DNA from 2 places in the Brucella pseudogrignonensis genome. Region 1 is predicted to be linked to the other one. Evidence: predicted binding sites of a transcription regulator. Region 1 holds the regulator's gene; the other holds the start of a gene.

Region 1 (6,703 bases):
GTGCGGGCTCCGCCAATATGCAGATAACCCGTGGGCGAAGGGGCAAAACGGGTGACGACCGGTTTCGACATAACAGCTCCACTGTGTCAAAGCCTCGTTGAGTTGCGGCAGGAAGCCGAGCGCGAGGCAGAATTTTGAATATGTAGCGCCCGTTTTCTCACAGTCCACGGGCGATAAGGATTCTCATTGCGAGAACCCTCTCGATTTTGACTGTGGTTCATGTAGCATAGGCAGCACGGTGTGCAAGCGTTTCCCAATTCTTTCGCACCGTCGGGACGTGCTTCTTTAGATTAAGCGCGGGCACTTTTGCAGTCAGGCGGGGGCATGACGGGCATAAGGGAAAGACAAGAGGTGAGCGAGCGGGCATTTGTCAAAGACATGCCTGAAGGTCTTGCTCGTGCCTTGCTTCCTGAACCGTGGTTACCGAAAGAACGAGCTGATATTCAGCCCGTCGCTTTACCGGAAAGGAAACTGACACCTTCCGAGCGTGCGCGGGAACTGCTGAGTAGTTCACGGCAGCTTTTGATTGCGGCGCTTGATCGTGAAATAGGGCGCGGAATATTTTTTCTTCTTTTTCCCGTTTTTATGGGGTTGGGAGCCGTTGTTTATTTCACGCTTTCTTATGAACCTGAATGGTTGCCCATTCTATCTGTTGTTGTAGCTGTTTGTTTAATACGTTTTTTATTCAGAAAACACTTCCTCGTATCACAAGCAGTGACACTCGTGTTGGCGGTGTTATTGGGAATAGTTGCGGGAAAGTTCGAGACGGAACGACGAAGTACGCAATTGTTAGGCTCTGAGGTTGCAACGCGTATCACTGGCAGAGTTGTTGGCTTAGAGTATCGCGATAATGGCAGTTGGCGTGTGACGCTTGATTTGCTTGAAACGCAACGACCCAAACTTCGCTATGCGCCGCAACGCATCCGGATTACGGCGCGCGATATACCAGCCAAAACAGAAATTGGCAGCGGCTTGACTGGTTTCGCGCGGTTACGTGTGCCCACTGGTCCTGTTCGACCGGGAAACTACGACTTTGCGTTTCACGCCTATTTCGGCGGGATAGGTGCAAATGGCTTTTTCTTGGGCACTCCAAAAATAGCTGATGTGCCTGCACCAAGTGAGGTTTTCGCCAAAATTTCCGGCGCTATCGCTCAATTACGGGTACATGTTTCTGAACGTATCGCTGAAGTGCTTTCAGGCGAGGATGGGAGTGTCGCAGCCGCACTCATCGCTGGAGAACGAGCGGGGATAAGTGAAGAAACAAATGAGGATCTGCGCAAAGCGGGTCTCGCGCATATCTTGTCTATTTCTGGTTTGCACATGGTGTTGGCTGCAGGGGTTGTGATGATGTCGTTGCGATCTTTATTCGCACTCGCACCAGCGTTTAGCGCCAGATATCCGGTCAAAAAAATTGCTGCATGTCTTTCACTTCTAAGTTGCACGTTCTATCTGGCTATGTCCGGTGCTGACGTCGCTGCGCAACGAAGCTATGTGATGATCGTTGTGATGCTTTGTGCATTGCTGGTCGATCGCGTAGCGATCAGTATGCGCAATCTCGCTATCGCCTCAGTGGCAATGATTGCGATTTCCCCGCATGAAATTGTGGGGCCAAGCTTTCAAATGTCGTTCTCAGCCACTGCGGGTCTCATTGCAGCTTTTGCGTGGTGGAGCGATAAGAAATCTCGCAAGCAAACAGCTATTGAAGATCGTCGCGCAAAGCCACGCGGGATTATTTCAAAAATTCTATTACCAACGGTTGCGACGGGCGCTACGTCTATTGTTGCTGGCGTGGCCAGTGGAATTTTCGCAGCCTATCATTTTAACAATACGGCGCCGTTTGGTCTTGTTGGCAACGTATTGGCACTACCCGTTATTTCTATATTGGTTATGCCCTTCGCAGTGCTCAGCTTGTTATTGATGCCGCTGCATCTGGATTGGTTGCCATTGCAGATTATGGGGTTCGGCGTTTTACTGGTCAGACATATTGCAAGTTTTGTCGCCAGCTTTTCGCCTGATGGTAATCCAGGGGTCATGCCAGCTAGCACGCTTGTTCTCTGGACGCTGGCGCTTGTTATAGCGGTTGTGTTTACAACACGAATGCGATGGCTGGCACTCCCCTTCGTAATTATCGGGCTTGCCGTTTTTATAAGAACACCGTTGCCTGATATTCTTGTGAGTGAAGATGCGAAATTCGTCGCTGTGCGTCTTCCAGATGGGAATTTTGCTATTAATCGCAGCAGGCCTCCAAAATTTACCGCGCAGAACTGGCAGACAGCCTATCTGATTAATGAGTTTATTCCGCCGCAGGTGGTAAAAAAACAGCGAATGGTATCAGCTGAAGAAGCCTTTGTTTGCGAAGATGGGGTGTGCGCCATTCCGCTGCGGGACGGTAGAATGCTATCCTACACGGCAGATGAAGAGATGAAAGACGCAGCCTGCAATATTGGCGACATTGTCATTCTCGCTATAGCTGGCAAAGAGTTGAGCTGTAAGCGTTTTAGCGTCCTGATGATCGACCGACAGGAACTAGCCTTAAAAGGTACTCTTGAACTCAGACTAGGGCATAAGCTGCTACGTGTAAGCGCTTCTGCAATCAACTCAGACGAAAACGGTATTGCGCAGGAGAATAAAATTTACCGTTTCGCACTGACCAAAACGACCAACTTAGCCGACTATGCTGATCAGCTGACCTTTTCAGTCGATGCGCCAACGCGCCCGTGGCATTTGCATCGTCTCTATTCGCGAGCGGCGAGGGGACTACCTGATCGCGAATATCAAAAGAGAGCTGGCGCTGAGAAAAGTAGAGCTTATGAAGCGTCGCAAGCCGCAACAGAATTGGCAGAGCCATTATAGCTGACTGTACTGCTTAAAAGGAAACATATTCAGTTGCATGTCTCCTAAAATGCAGTTGCTTTAATAGCGTCGGATGAGGCCAATCAACTTACCTTGTACGCGCACACGATCTGGACCAAAAATCCGCGTTTCATAAGCCGGGTTTGCAGCTTCAAGCGCAATTGATGCACCTTTGCGACGGAAGCGTTTCAGAGTTGCTTCTTCGTCATCGACCAGTGCAACAACAATTTCGCCTGGATTGGCCGTCTCACCGCGCTTAATGATGACGGTGTCACCATCAAAAATTCCTGCCTCGATCATCGAGTCGCCTTTGACTTCGAGCGCATAATGCTCGCCAGCACCGAGCATTTCTGGTGGCAGACTGATCGAATGTGTCTGATTCTGAATTGCTGATATCGGTACACCGGCTGCGATACGTCCCATCATCGGCACGGAAACCGTTGCTGGAGAATCATCATTTGCCGTAACAGGTGCAGGTCGTGACGGAGGAGGCGGTGGTGGCGCTTTGCCAAGGCTACCTTCGATGACGCTTGGAGCGAACTTCTTTTGTGAGTTCAGGCCCGGTGCAATGGAATCAGGTAGGCGAAGAACTTCGAGCGCACGTGCACGATTGGGAAGTCTACGAATAAAACCGCGTTCTTCCAGCGCTGTGATAAGGCGATGAATGCCCGATTTGGAAGCCAAATCGAGAGCTTCTTTCATTTCGTCAAACGACGGAGGGATGCCCGTCTCTTTAAGACGTTCATGAATGAACAGCAGAAGCTCGTGCTGTTTACGGGTCAACATGCGCCATACCCTCCGGACCAGAATCAAATAAAAACAAAACCAGAACGAACACTATATGTTCCAGTCTTGTTCCGCAATGGTTTTAAAATGATTAATGGTTGTGCGGAGGGGGCGTTCTTTACAGCATTAATATCGTACAAGCGTCACCCGTGGAGGCAGCAGGGGCATGCTCATCTCTCATCAGCAATGCCTGAGAGCGAACCAGCGCTGAAAGCATCGATGAGTCTTGAACCGGGAAGGGTGTTGCAATCAGTGTGCCGTCAGATGCCTGAGTGACAGTCGAGCGCACATAGTCGCGCCGGTGGTCATTGGCTTTCATCGCTTCACCAAGTTTGGCTGGGCGAATATCTGCATTTAACTCTGTGCCAGACAGTTTCGCGACGAGGGGGCGCAGAAAAACAAGACTGCATACGAGACTTGAAACCGGGTTACCTGGCAGCCCGATGACGTGAATAGTTTTGCCAGAAGTGGCTTTGCGTCCGTACATTAGCGGCTTACCCGGACGCATGGCGATTTTCCAAAAGTCGAGATCAACGTCGCAATTCTGCAACGCACCGTGAATGTAATCGCGGTCTCCAACGGATGCGCCACCAACCGTCACCAGAATGTCGATACCATCCGAAAAAGCGTCGCTGATTGCTGTTTCTATCTTTGCCGGATTATCAGTGATGATACCTAGATCTTCTGGCTCACCACCTGCACGGCGGACGATTTCGGCAATGCCAACACTGTTGGAAGCGACGATCTGGTCAGGGCCGGGAATTATTCCAGGCAGTACAAGTTCGTCGCCGGTAGCGAGTATCGCGACGCGCGGCTTGCAGAATACTGAAATTGTTGCATTGCCGCTCGCTGCTGCAAGCGAAAGCGCAGGCGCATCAAGAGAACGACCGATTGGCAGTACAACATCGCTGGGAGCGAAATCTAGCCCCGCACGTCGGATATGCCGCCCCTTGTCTAGTCCGTTGAGGATGGTGAGTGTTTCACCCGAGCGTTCCGTATCTTCCTGAATAACGATGCTATCGGCACCTGCGGGCATTGGTGCACCGGTGAAGATGCGTATGGCTTCACCTTGTTTGAGCTCACCATCAAAGCGTTTTCCAGCAACTGATTCGCCAATGACTGTGAATTCGAGAGGATAATTGGTGTTTGGAGGAGCAATTAGCGCATAGCCATCCATAGCCGAGCAATCAAAAGGAGGCTGTTGCAGTTTGGCCTGAACAGGTTCTGCAACGACACGTCCGCCTGCTTCAGAAAGCGAAATTGTCTCTGTACCATGCGGTCGTGCACTATTCAGAATACGCGCAAGTGCTTCATCGACTGGAAACAGGGACATCGGTTTTCCTTTCGTCTGAAAGATCAGGCTTTCCAATCGCCTGACTTGCCGCCACTTTTCGCACAAACGCGGATATCGGTAATTTCCATATGACGATCAACTGCTTTAGCCATGTCATAAATCGTCAGGCAGGTAACAGAAACGGCAGTCAGCGCTTCCATCTCAACGCCAGTACGGCCTTTGAGTTTTGCGGTTGCCGAAACGCGCAAGCCGGGCAGAGCTTGGTCGGGTTCTATTTCGACGGACACTTTGGTCAACATCAGTGGATGACAGAGCGGAATAAGATCAGCGGTCTTTTTCGCCGCCATAATGCCAGCAAGCCGCGCTGTGCCAATGACATCGCCTTTGGCTGCATTGCCTTCCAGAATGAGTGCCAGCGTTTCTGGCTTCATCCTGACTGCGCCTTCGGCGATCGCCACGCGATCCGTTTCGGCCTTGTCGCCGACATCGACCATATGGGCGGAACCTGTCTGGTCGATATGGGTCAGCTTGGCCGTCATGGCTCACACCTTGCCGGTTAGAAGTTCGCGGGTAGCGCTTGCTACGTCATCCTTGCGCATCAGGCTTTCGCCAATCAGGAATGTGCCAATATGGGATTTTTCAAGACGCAGGCAATCATCATGGGTGAAGATGCCACTCTCGCCCACCAAGAGACGGTCTGACGGCACCATTTTTGCAAGGCGCTCGGAGACGGCAAGATCGACATCAAAGGTACGCAGGTTACGATTGTTAACGCCGATGAGTCGCGACGAAAGTTTCAATGCGCGTTCCGTTTCTTCTTCGTCATGCACTTCAATCAGCGCATCCATACCAAGCTCAAAAGCGGTTTCTTCAAGCGCCTTTGCGAGATCATCATCGACGCTTGCCATAATGATCAGAATGCAATCCGCACCCCAGCTGCGGGCTTCGTAGACTTGGTAAGTATCGAAAAGAAAATCCTTGCGCAGCGCAGGCAATGAGCATGCATTGCGCGCAGCAGTCAGAAACTCCGGCGCGCCCTGAAAGGATGGCGTATCGGTCAGAACCGAAAGACAGGCAGCGCCACCATCTTCATAGGCTTTCGCCAACGCTGGAGGATCGAAATCCGGGCGGATAAGACCTTTGGATGGACTCGCCTTCTTGATCTCCGCAATGAGAGCAAACTTTTTGGCCGCACGCTTTGCTTCGAGCGCTTTGAGAAAACCGCGCGTTGCTGGCTGATCTTTGGCCAGTGCCTTTACTTCGTTGAGAGGCAGGCTTGCCTTTGCAGCAGCGATTTCTTCGCGTTTATAAGCTTCAATTTTCCGCAGAATGTCGGTGGACATAATGTGATCCTTTCCGTCAGAGCGGCTTGTCGTTTGATACAGCGATAACTTTTTGCAAAACGGCCAGCGCCGCACCGCTATCGATTGATTGCGCCGCGAGCGCAATGCCGTCTTTAAGGTCTTTTGCCTTACCGGAAATCACCAGAGCTGCACCAGAATTCAGCAGTACAATGTCACGATAGGCATTGTGAGCGCCTTCAAGCACGGCAAGCAGTGCTTTGGCATTAACTTCGGCATCGCCACCTTTGAGTTCAGACATATCGACGCGGCGAAGGCCGACGTCTTCCGGCTGAATTTCAAATGTGCGGATGGTGCCGTTTTCGAGTGCTGCAACTTTGGTGGTGCCGGACGTGGTCATTTCGTCAAGGCCGTCGCCATAGACGACCCATGCGGTTTCTGAACCCAGAGTTTTAAGAACTTCCGCTAG
Region 2 (6,703 bases), 550 kb from region 1:
CCGGCAACACCTCTGATCGCATATTGTCGAGAATGTAATCACCACGATCTGTACGGGCTGTCAGAACGATATGTGCCTCGCTCCCCTGCACCATAGTGATGAGCAGTTGCGAAGGGCTAATACCGCGAGCCATCAGTTTGGCGCGCTTCATCAGTACATAATCTTCGCAGTCCCCCTTCCCATTGCGAGGAATGGTCCAGTAATCGCGCTTACCATAATTATCCTGATCGGAAACCGGCTTGATCGCGGCATTGACCGAAGCATTGATGCTTTGCAGCAGCTTCATGCGATCTGGCGTCAGCTTCATCGGCGCAAGAGCGCGGTGCGAACCGCAATCACGCGGATTGCGCTTGCAATAATCAAGATGACCATAGGGAATACTGGTGATCCCGCCTGCTTCACTCCATTGACCAGCCTTTGCCGGAGCAACAGCTGCGCCAAACAGCGCGATGAAACCTAATGCTGCTGTGGTCATTAAACGCATAGCGGATTCCCATTTTTAAAATGCCACGAAAGGCATTTGTAGAAACTGTTCCCGTTGACCGGCCCGTTTCCCGGGTCTCGCTATCAACCTTTTTTTAACTAACGATGACAAAGCCCCCTTGGTCAAGGAAATTTCATTCCCGAATTGCAACGATCTGAGAAAAGCTGCGATTTTTGCGCGTTCGCGAACTTGTTTATCTAAAGAGGCGATTGCTATTTCATCTGGGAGCGTCCCGATCTAATCTCAAGCCCATACGATTCTCAGAATGAAGCTTTGACATCATGAGCCTGCCTACCAATCCCGCCGATAACCTCGCCGCTCTCATCCGCTGCCCTTCCGTAACGCCCGCAGAAGGCGGCGCGCTTACGGCACTTGCAGCGATGCTTGAGCCAATGGGCTTTTCCGTCCAGCGTCCCGTCTTTACCGATGAAGATACGCCCGACATTGAAAACCTTTATGCGCGCAAATCCGGCAATGGTGCTCATCTGATGTTTGCCGGCCACACCGATGTCGTGCCTCCGGGCAATGAGAGCGACTGGAAACATCCGCCTTTCTCCGCCGCTATCGAAGACGGCATTATGTATGGCCGTGGTGCAGTCGACATGAAGGGTGGCATTGCCTGCTTTGTGGCTGCCGTGGCGCGCCATATTGAAAAACACGGAAGCCTTAAGGGTAGCGTCTCCTTCCTCATCACAGGTGATGAAGAAGGCCCGGCAATCAACGGCACCGAAAAGCTGCTGCAATGGGCCAAAGAGCGTGGTGAAACGTGGGATGCTTCGCTTGTTGGCGAGCCAACCAATCCCGATACGCTTGGCGACATGATCAAGATCGGGCGTCGTGGCTCAATCTCCGGCACGATCACCGTTCACGGCGTACAGGGCCATGCCGCCTATCCGCACCTTGCAGAAAATCCAGTGCGTGGCATCACAACCCTTGTCGATAGCCTGCTCTATCCAGCTTTTGATGAAGGCACTGAAGATTTTCAGGCCAGCAATCTGGAAGTCACCACCATCGATGTTGGCAACAAGGCCACCAATGTCATTGCCAACAAGGCGGTAGCCTCCTTCAATATCCGGTTCAACGATACCTGGACAGCAGACAGCCTGAAGGCCGAAATCATTTCGCGTCTTGAAAAGGCTTCACGCAACGACCGCCTTCGTCCGGGCCGCGAGACGCCCATCAATTATGAACTGACATGGCGCGAACATCCAAGCCATGTGTTCCTGACACGCGATGAAAAGCTGATCGGCACACTCACATCTTCTGTAGAGGCTGTCACCGGCAAACGCCCCAAGCTTTCCACATCGGGCGGCACGTCGGATGCGCGTTTCATCAAGGATTACTGCCCGGTGGTGGAGTTCGGCCTTGTCGGGCAGACCATGCATATGGTTGACGAGCGCGTGGCACTTGCCGACCTTGAAGGCCTGACACAGATCTACGAACGCTTCATCGCTGATTTCTTCGGATAAGGGAACGACATGCCCAGTCTGGATGATATTTTCAGATATTTCACGGGCGTCTGGAAGATGATGCTTGGCCGCAAAGATGGCCTTGCATATCTGGACATCTCAGCAGAAGATTTCTGGGCATCGTTTTATGCGATTATCGTGGCCCTGCCGCCGCTTTTTGCGACGTGGGTTGCCTATGCAGCTGACCTGACAGCAGGGCAAGACGAAGCGGGGCTCCGCCTTGCAATCACTATCCGTGCAGCTTTCGTTGATATTGCAGCGTGGATCATACCACTTATCATAATCGGCCTGCTCGCCCACCGCATCGGTATCTCAAAGCGTTACGCGCCTTACGTCATCGCGACCAATTGGGGCAGCGCGTTGCTGGCTTGGCTTTTCGCGCCCATAACATTGATACAACTATTCTTTCCGGGAGCGCTGGATTTTGCGACGTTGTTCGCTTTTGTGCTTTTCGGCATCTCGATTATCCTGAGCTACCGACTGACATTCATCGTGCTGCAACGCGCACATGCCTATGTCGCACCGTTTTATGCCTGTGTGTTTTTCGGCTCACTGTTTATCACAGTGGTCCTGCAACAGCTTTTTGGCATCGGAATTGGCGCGCAGACTTTTTAAAACGGAAACGGATAATCCACACCAACCAGATAAAGACCGTAAGGTGGTGCAACCTGACCGCAAGCTTTTCGATCTTTCGCTTCTAAAGCGGCCTGCAAATCATCAGCCGTCCAACGGCCAACGCCCACTTCCATCAGGCTTCCTGCAAAGGAACGGACCTGATTATGCAGGAACGAGCGCGCTGAAACCCGCATTTCGACATAATCGCCAGTGCGTGTAATATCCAGCCGGTCGAGCGTTTTGATCGGGCTTTTCGCCTGACATTGCGTTGCGCGAAATGTCGTAAAATCATGCTCACCAAGCAAGCGCTTTGCAGCCTCATGCATCGCTTCGTGGTCAAGGCGTTTCTGCACCCACCAAACGCGCTGATAATCAATTGCCAGCGGCGAACGGCGATTGTGAATGCGATAAAGATAATGCCGTCCACGCGCCGAAAACCGTGCGTCGAAAGCATCCGTCGTCTTCTCGACATTGAGAATGCTGATACGTTCATCCGCCATCACCAGATGCGCATTGAGCGCATCGCGCACTTTCGCAGCACCCCAATCTTTTGTCAGATCGACGTGAATGACCTGCGCGCTCGCATGAACGCCTGCATCGGTGCGGCCTGCCGCACTCAACGTCAGATCTTCTCCGCAGAACTTCTTAAACGCCTGCTCAATCGCGTTCTGCACGGCATGGCCATTTTCCTGCCGCTGCCAACCGACATAGGGCGTGCCGTCATATTCGACTGTGATCTTGTAACGAGGCACTGCTCAGAGAACCTTCGTCACAGACGCGCCACGCAGAAACTCCTGCGCGGGCAAAGGTTTACCACCTGAACGTTGTAACGTTACGAGCCGCACAGCCCCCTCGCCGCACGCAATCGTCAGGCGATCATCAAGTATAGTTCCCGGCACGGTTTCCGGAGCGCCGCTTCCCTCGCCCAATGTGGAGCGCTGAAGTTTGACACGTTCAACTGCACCGTTGATTTCCATCTCGCACCAGGCGCCCGGAAATGGTGAGATGCCACGGATCGTATTGTGAACATCCTTCGCAGGCTTCGACCAATCGATACGCGCTTCCGCCTTTTCGATCTTGGCGGCGTAAGTGACACCTTCTTCGTCCTGTGGCTGAAGTGTGAGACTTTCGCGCTCAAGCGCACCCAATGCACGGACCATCAGATCTGCACCGATAAGGCTTAAACGATCATGCAGCTCGCCTGCAGTCATGTCCGGCGTGATCGCAACTTTTTCCGCCATGGCGACAGGACCGGTATCAAGCCCCGCATCCATTTTCATAATCATCATGCCGGTTTCCGTGTCGCCAGACATAATGGCCCGCTGAATGGGAGCCGCCCCGCGCCAGCGCGGAAGAAGCGACGCATGACCGTTATAACATCCAAGGCGCGGCGCATCGAGAATGGCCTGTGGCAGCAGCAGGCCATAGGCCACAACGATTGCCACATCCGCCTCCAGACTCGCAAAAACGTCCTGCTCTTCCGTGCCTTTCAGGCTTTTCGGCGTGAAAACCGGAATGCCGAATTCCTCAGCCTTTTCATGCACAGGCGACTTGGTCACTTCCAATCCGCGACGGCCCGCCGGTCGCGGTGGCTGCGAATAAACCGCTACAACTTCATAGCCCTGTCCGATGATGGCTGTAAGGATTGGCACGGAGAAATCCGGCGTCCCCATAAAGACGATCCGCATCACAAAGCCCTGTTTGACGCACGCTGGCTGGCGAGCTTCTTGAACTTCTTGATGACCATATCGCGCTTGAGCTTAGAGATATGATCGATAAACAGCACACCATTGAGATGGTCGATTTCATGCTGCAGACAGGTCGCCATCAGCCCGTCGGCTTCCATCGACTTTTCCTTGCCGTCCGCATCAAAATAATTGACCTTGATGCTCGCAGGCCGCTCGACCTCGGCATAATAATCCGGGATCGAAAGACAGCCTTCTTCATAAACGCTGCGTTCGTCCGATGAAGCCACGATCTCTGGATTGATGAAGACATGCGGCTCCTTCGGAGCGTCTTCCTTGGCCAGATCAATCACCAGCATCCGCAGAGGTTCGCCCACCTGAATGGCAGCGAGGCCGATGCCCGGCGCGTCATACATCGTGTCGAGCATGTCGCCGGCAAATTTGCGCAATTGATCATCAAAGCGTTCAACTGGCTTGGACAGTTCACGCAGAAGAGGATCCGGAAGGATGATGAGCGGTTTAATAGACATGCGCTTCACGTAATCGCTTGCGCGAGAATCGTCAATTGTAACTTGTAAAACGTTCTTGTTTTGATCTCATCAAGACGACACGAATCAGCTAAGCTTATTCTATGGAAAACCAGAATCTCTTGAACGAACCGCTTTTGCAGCTTGGTGCAACCTCTTTCACGCTGGGAGATATCCTCCTTGCGGGCATTGTCGTGCTGGTCCTGTGCCTCGCCATTTTCCTCATTGCGGCAGCGCGTTCTGCGCGTCTTCGCGCGGTTGCAGAAGCTCAGGCTGAAGACCGTGCACGCGACGCCGAATATCGCATGGCGGAGATTTTGAAAGCACAATCCGAAATGCAGGGTCGGATGCAAACCATGGCGGAAGTCTTTGGTTCACGGCAGGCAGAGCTCAACCAATCGATCCGCGAACGGCTCGACGGTATGACGCATCGCATCGGCCAGACCATGACCGAGCAGACACGCTCCACCCATGAAAACCTCGCAAAGTTGCAGGAGCGCCTTGCGGTCATCGACACAGCGCAGAACAATATCCAGTCGCTTGCCGGTCAGGTCGTGCAGTTGCAGGCGATCCTTGCCAACAAGCAGACGCGCGGAGCCTTTGGCCAGTCGCGCATGGAAGCGATCATTGCCGATGGTCTGCCGCAAGGCGCTTACGAGTTTCAGGCGACACTCTCCAACGGCACGCGCCCCGATTGCCTTGTCAGGATGCCAAACAACGCGCCTTCACTGGTTATCGATGCGAAATTCCCGCTCGAAGCATGGAACTCCATGCGCGAAACCGAAGCGCCGGAAGCACGCAAAACAGCCGTTGCGCAGTTCCGTCGCGATATGGAAGTGCATATCAAGGATGTTTCCGACAAATATCTGATTACAGGCGAAACGCAGGATACGGCTTTCCTGTTTGTACCATCGGAATCTATTTTTGCCGATATTCATGAGCATTTTGAAGCCCTGATCCAGCGCGCGCACCGGGCGCGGATCGTGATTGTCTCGCCATCGCTCCTCATGCTGTCCATTCAAGTCATTCAGGCGATCCTGAAAGATGCACGTATGCGCGAACAGGCGCATGTCATTCAGGGTGAAGTGATCCGTCTGATGGAAGACGTAGGCCGCCTTGATGAGCGTGTGCGTAAGCTGCAAACCCATTTTGTGCAGGCCAACAAGGATATCGACGAAATTCTGGTGTCTTCAAACAAAGTCACCAAGCGCGGTGCGAAGATCGAAGCACTGGAATTTGGCCCGCCACCGGCTGAAGAGCCGCAGCGCCCGGCACGACAGTCCGATAACCCTCCCACCCAAATGCGCCTGCGTGTGGTGGATGAGGATTGAAAGCTACCAAAACAAAGAAGCCCGCAACTTGCGGGCTTTGTCTTATTGAGGTTTTGACGTCTTGTCAGAGTGGCCAAGATCGCGATCAGGCCAGACCAGATCACGCACGCGTTGCTTCAATACCTTGGCTTCCGGAAATCCGCCGTCCCGCTTGCGCTCCCAGATGACTTCATCTTGACCGCCCGACATAGACAGATGGATTTCAAACACGCCACCTGTGCCGGGCCGCAATGCCACCTCGCCCAAGTCCTGCCCGAATGTCTGCAGCAACTCCTGCGCCAGCCACGCCGCCCGCAACATCCAGTTACATTGCGTGCAATAGGTGATGGAAATGCGAGTCAACGCTTTCATCAGATTTATCCCGATTACCATGCAATAGCGACATTGAGACAAAAAAGAGGTGCCCAAAGGCACCTCATCGTATTTTTAATCATCACCCATCTTGAGTGCCTGAATGAAGGCCTCTTGCGGGATTTCCACCTTGCCGAACTGGCGCATGCGCTTCTTGCCTTCCTTCTGCTTGTCCAGAAGTTTGCGCTTACGCGAAATATCGCCGCCGTAACACTTGGCCGTCACGTCCTTGCGCAGCGCC

What was found. The regulator LexA, encoded in region 1, represses DNA repair genes until DNA is damaged. The targets are predictions, from matches to a motif close to TGTTCNNNNTGTGTTCNG.
Region 2: the regulator LexA is predicted to act here: its motif matches at 4,834-4,851, upstream of def (peptide deformylase).

The regions. Positions count from the first base shown of each region.
Region 1 covers NZ_JAVLAT010000001.1:219,454-226,156, reverse strand. Annotated here, with positions in the region: gene gltX (glutamate--tRNA ligase) at 1-71, opposite strand, end outside; gene RI570_RS01085 (ComEC/Rec2 family competence protein) at 325-2,853, shown strand; gene lexA (transcriptional repressor LexA) at 2,914-3,639, opposite strand; gene glp (gephyrin-like molybdotransferase Glp) at 3,758-4,972, opposite strand; gene moaC (cyclic pyranopterin monophosphate synthase MoaC) at 4,996-5,472, opposite strand; gene trpC (indole-3-glycerol phosphate synthase TrpC) at 5,476-6,276, opposite strand; gene trpD (anthranilate phosphoribosyltransferase) at 6,293-6,703, opposite strand, start outside.
Region 2 covers NZ_JAVLAT010000001.1:767,758-774,460, forward strand. Annotated here, with positions in the region: gene RI570_RS03740 (transglutaminase-like cysteine peptidase) at 1-484, opposite strand, end outside; gene dapE (succinyl-diaminopimelate desuccinylase) at 766-1,953, shown strand; gene RI570_RS03750 (hypothetical protein) at 1,963-2,568, shown strand; gene truA (tRNA pseudouridine(38-40) synthase TruA) at 2,565-3,320, opposite strand; gene fmt (methionyl-tRNA formyltransferase) at 3,324-4,256, opposite strand; gene def (peptide deformylase) at 4,256-4,783, opposite strand; gene RI570_RS03770 (DNA recombination protein RmuC) at 4,885-6,111, shown strand; gene RI570_RS03775 (SelT/SelW/SelH family protein) at 6,154-6,462, opposite strand; gene lepA (translation elongation factor 4) at 6,538-6,703, opposite strand, start outside.